Regions from separate parts of the Kocuria sp. UBA1838 genome, predicted to be linked through region 1. Evidence: riboswitches for the same ligand, from Rfam matches in the RefSeq annotation. Region 1 holds a riboswitch; the other holds the start of a gene.
What was found. Region 1 has a riboswitch for cyclic di-AMP ahead of B3I25_RS08440 (C40 family peptidase). Riboswitches for the same ligand answer to the same signal wherever they lie in the genome.
Positions count from the first base shown of each region.

Region 1 (2,388 bases):
AGAGCGGGCCCCGGATCAGGAGCACCGCGCACGGCGGAGAAGTGGAGGAACGGTGTGGTGTCTGCAGGGGAGGAAAAACTCACTCGCGAGGCAGGAATTCCCTGGATCAGCAGCTGCAACAACCGGGGCCCTCCGCAGCGACTCAGGCCGTTGCGGAGGGCGCACCGGGTCAGCGGTAGGTGTAGTACCCGTCCACCGGCATGGCGTTGACGGAGTGGACGAAGGTGCCCTGGGCGGGGTTCAGGGCGGAGATCATTTTGCCCCCGCCGATGTAGATGCCGATGTGGGCCCCGCCGTTCTGGGAGACGAGGTCTCCGGGCTGCGGGTTGGTCGTGGGGGTGGCCGCGGCGATCTGCTGGAAGCTGGTGCGGGGGATCTCGATGCCGTTCTGGGCGTAGGCCCACTTCGTGAATCCGGAGCAGTCCCAGGCGCCGAAGGCGGTCCCGCCCCAGACGTAGCCGGTGCCGGCGCCCTGCATCGCGGTGCCCACAATCCCGGACGCGCCGGTGATCTCGGTGATCTCCGTCGACTGGGTGGACACCGTCGCGGTCGAAGCGCTCTGCTCAGGAGCCGCCGAGGCCTGGGGGGAGACGGCCTGGGGGGCAACGACGGCCCGGGGGGCTGTCGAAGAGTAGGCCGCCAGAGCGGACGCGGGGGCCGAGTAGGCAGTGGCGGTGTCCGTCGGGACCTCGGCGTAGGCCTGAGCCGGGGCGATGGAGCCGATCACTGCCGCACCTGCGGCAGCCGCGACCGTGGTGGTACGCACCAGGGGCGAGGTGGTCTCGGCGCGGTGGCGGGCAGTACGGCGCTTAAAAATGGTCATGGGGTGTGTTCCTCCCTTTGCCTACGAGGTGAGCTGTCGGATGCGGGTGGGAGACACCCGGCCGCCCCGGACGCATGCGTTCCGGGTGACTTAACCCCTAGGTCCCGGACCCCAGGACCGAAAATGGTTCCCCCGCTTCTGCCAAGCGATTTCTCTTCAGGAACCCCGAGCACCGGCAGAATTCGGCGATGTGCACGAGGGCGCCGACCGGATCAATCAGCGGCACGCAGTGGACAGTAGCCCACTCATAACGAAAGTGTCACGTTTAGATCACGGCCCGGATTCTTTCTTCGGCCGGGTCTGAAAGCTTGGGCTGCCGACTCTGAAAAGGCCCGGCCCAGAAGCCGTGGGTTCGTCGCTCCTGTGGCTCCGCATCACGACTGGCGTCGCATCCAATGCCGTTTGACTAGGGGAAATGGCGTCAGTGCACGGCCCTGCATGGACACCACCCCCCAGGGCGAGGGGGTTTGGGGTCGTGGGCGGCCTTCAGTATCACGAGGGGTGGCACGGAGAAGACTTTGAGGATTCCTTGAGCTTTCCTTCAGATTGAGAAGTTTCGGGGATGCCGTTCTGGGCCGCGCAGCGCGATTTCTTCATGAAAACTCCATAATTGCCCGGATCCCCGGCGGAGAAGGCCGCCCGAGGGAGTAGCGCTGTGCGCCACTGTGGCCTGGATCTTCATCAAATCTTCAAGAATTTGGGGCGCGCCACACGGAAAAGGCAGTTTACTGTCGATGGTATGGCGGGCTGGCTCCGGCCGGTTCGTCTCCTGTTGAACCGACGAAGGAGCAAGCCATGACCCATCACGTGAGCGCGATGCTGGAGACCTACCCGAAGGACCTCGGTGGGGTGGACAAGGAGAAGCTGGCCGCCTGTATCGAGGCGTGTTTCGAGTGCGCCCAGACCTGCACCGCCTGCGCGGATGCCTGCCTGTCCGAGGACATGGTCGCCGAGCTGACCAAGTGCATCCGCACCAACCTCGACTGCGCGGACCTGTGCGAGGCCACCGGGCGAGTGCTCTCGCGGCACACCGGCTACGACGCGAACATCACCTTGGATGCGATCAAGGCCTGCCAGATGGCCTGCAAGGCGTGCGCCGATGAGTGCGAGCAGCACGCGTCCATGCACGAGCACTGCCGGATCTGTGCCGAGGCCTGCCGGCGGTGCGAGGCCGCCTGCGCCGAACTGGTCGCCTCCCTGGGCTGAGTCTCGCCTCCCACAGACCCATCACCCGGGCGGCGGGGGCGGTGAGGACACCCGTGGCCACCGGGATCGGCGTCACGGGCCGGATCTCCTCTGCGGAGGGGGCCACCGCCATGACGCACCCGCCGCCTGGGTGATGGCCCCCTACCGGGGGTTCCGTGGAGAGCGGCTTCCGCGGGAACTTGGCCTTTTCTACAGGCTCAGACGCTGACCGGCAGATACCCGTGACGGGTCTCCGTCGGTGAAAGAGGATCCTGATGGGCTGATCGGGCCCGCCCGGAGGCGGGTTTTCTCTTCCCCCGCTCCCTGTTCAGTACAGCTCTACCCGCGCGGCTTGGGCGCACGTCGGGCACGGGCGGATT
Region 1 covers NZ_DDIY01000016.1:64,867-67,254, reverse strand. The annotation lists gene B3I25_RS08440 (C40 family peptidase) at 170-823, opposite strand; cyclic di-AMP (ydaO/yuaA leader) riboswitch at 830-1,021, opposite strand; gene B3I25_RS08435 (four-helix bundle copper-binding protein) at 1,619-2,029, shown strand.

Region 2 (2,388 bases), on a different contig from region 1:
GCTCCCTGCAACTCACCGAGGCCGGGCGCACCACCGCTGTGTCCGTGATGCGCAAGCACCGGCTCGCCGAACGACTCCTCGCGGACGTGGTGGGCCTGGACATGGCGCACGTCCACGAGGAGGCCTGCCGCTGGGAACACGTGATGAGTGAGCGCGTGGAACAGCGGCTCGTGAACCTCCTGGGGGATCCCGAGAACTCCCCGTACGGCACGCCCATCCCGGGGCGGGGCGAGCACCACGGCACCGGTGCCGCGGCCGAGGTCTTCGACGGCCTCACCCTGCTCGAGGTCGCCGGAGCCCAGGACTCCACGGAGTACGTGGTCCGGCTGCTGCCGGAAGTGGTGCAGGCGGATCAGGAACTCATCGAGATGCTCAGCTCCGCGGGCATCCTCACGGGCTCCAGGGTCACGGCCGAGATCAACCCCGGGGACGAGAACCGGGTCGTGGTGACCCGGGTCGATTCGGGAGTGTCCCTGGACCTGGACTCCGCCACCGCGCGCGCCATTCGGGTGGCCGCCGCCGAGGCTTGATCGCCGCTGCGTCTCTCCGCGGTTGCTTCCGATGACGTCGGAACGCGACGCGCCGTGATCTTCGAGAAGTTGACCGTGATCTTCCGACTGTGTGGACAATCACGGGTGATCGGTGCGGTTTCGACCTTCGCTCACTGGGTGAGCCCTGTATCACCGCAGGTCAGGAGCCTTTTCCGTGGTGTGGGCTTTCGAGCGGGCGGGCGTGCTGAGGCGGCCGATTGATATCGACGGTCGTGGTAATCCACGGTGATTCATAGCGACCGATGCCCGATGCGTGACCGGCTGTAATCAAAACGTGACATTTTCGTTATCCATCCTGTACAGTCATGCCCGTGCCGATCACTGGTCGGATCGCCACTCCCGAGCGTTCGCCGAGTTCTGCCATGCGCTCCGGGACCCGTACACAGAACATCCGCATGGCAGAAGCGGGGGAACCACTTCCGGGCTCGTTGCCATCCGACGGGTCCTTGGGGTCAAGCCAGCACGGCACCTAGGTGCGTGCGGCCGGATGTCTCCCATCCGAACCCGACAGCTCACCTCGTAGGCGCAGGGAGGAACACACATGTCTTTCATGAAGCAGAACTCTGCCCGGCACCGCGCCGAGACGAAGTCGCACCTCGTGCGTAACACCACTATCGGTACGGTCGTCGCTGGTGCCGCCGTGGTCGGCCTCACGGCCCCCGCGCAGGCCTCGAGCGGTCTCATCGATCTGGGCTCCACGGCTTCCTACGGCTACCAGGCGTCCACCTCCTCGGTGCAGGCCTACAACGCGTCGTACACCATGCAGACCACCAACACCGTGGGCTCCGCCGCCAGCGTGAGCACCCAGTCGAACCACTCCACGGGTGGTCTGGTGGGCACCGCCTACCAGGGCATCGGCGGCGCGTACGTCTGGGGCGGCGTTGGCTTCAAGGCCTGGGACTGCTCCGGCTTCACCCAGTGGGTCTACGCCCAGAACGGCATCAACCTGCCCCGCACCACCTGGGCCCAGTTCGCCGCTGGCACCCCCACCTCCAACCCGCAGCCCGGCGATCTGGTCTCCCAGAACGGCGGCTCCCACGTGGGGATCTACATCGGCAACGGCCAGATGATCTCCGCTCTCAATCCCTCGCAGGGCACTCAGGTTCACTCCGTGAATGCCATGCAGCTGGATGGTTACTACACCTTCCGGTGACCCGGTGACACCGCGCCCGAGCATGATGCGCGGTCCACACCGAGCCACATTGCGGCCGGGTGTGCTGGCCGGGTCCCCGGACCTCGGTCGGCACACCGCGCCGGAACCACCTGAAAATCGAAAGTAATCTCCCGCCCAAATCCGTGCACCGCTGCTGCGTCCTGACGTATGTGCCGGTCACCGCACACCTCCGTGCCCTGGGTGGACACGAATGTGTTAGGAAACCACACGAATGTCGAACGAAACCGCTCCTCACGCCGCCAAGGGCATCTTCGCGGGTAAGGCCCGCACCGTCGCCGCCGTCGCGGCCTTCTCAGGTCTGGCCCTCGCGACCACCGTGTCCGTGCAGGCCACGCAGAATGCCTCCGAGCAGGCCCCCGCCGCCGCTGTGTCTGAGGCTCCCGCCTCCGAGAACACTGTCTCCGCGGAGCCCGCCGCCAAGGCCGACAAGGCCCAGGAGAACGCTGCCAAGGAGCAGAAGGCCGCGAAGACCGAGAAGGCGCAGCCCGCCGCTCAGGCTCCCGCTCAGCCCTCCGTGGTCCAGGCCGCTCCCGTGGCCGACGTGACCCCGCTGCAGGCTCCCGCCGTTCCGGCTGCAGCCCCCACCGTCGTGACCGCTTCCGAGAACGTCACCTCGGTCGCCGAGCAGGCTCCGGTGGCCCAGGGCCGCCACGCCGCTCCCGC
Region 2 covers NZ_DDIY01000006.1:46,437-48,824, forward strand. The annotation lists gene B3I25_RS03450 (metal-dependent transcriptional regulator) at 1-530, shown strand, start outside; cyclic di-AMP (ydaO/yuaA leader) riboswitch at 931-1,089, shown strand; gene B3I25_RS03455 (C40 family peptidase) at 1,093-1,704, shown strand; gene B3I25_RS03460 (NlpC/P60 family protein) at 1,937-2,388, shown strand, end outside.
Region 2: another riboswitch for cyclic di-AMP. It lies ahead of B3I25_RS03455 (C40 family peptidase); the one in region 1 lies ahead of B3I25_RS08440 (C40 family peptidase).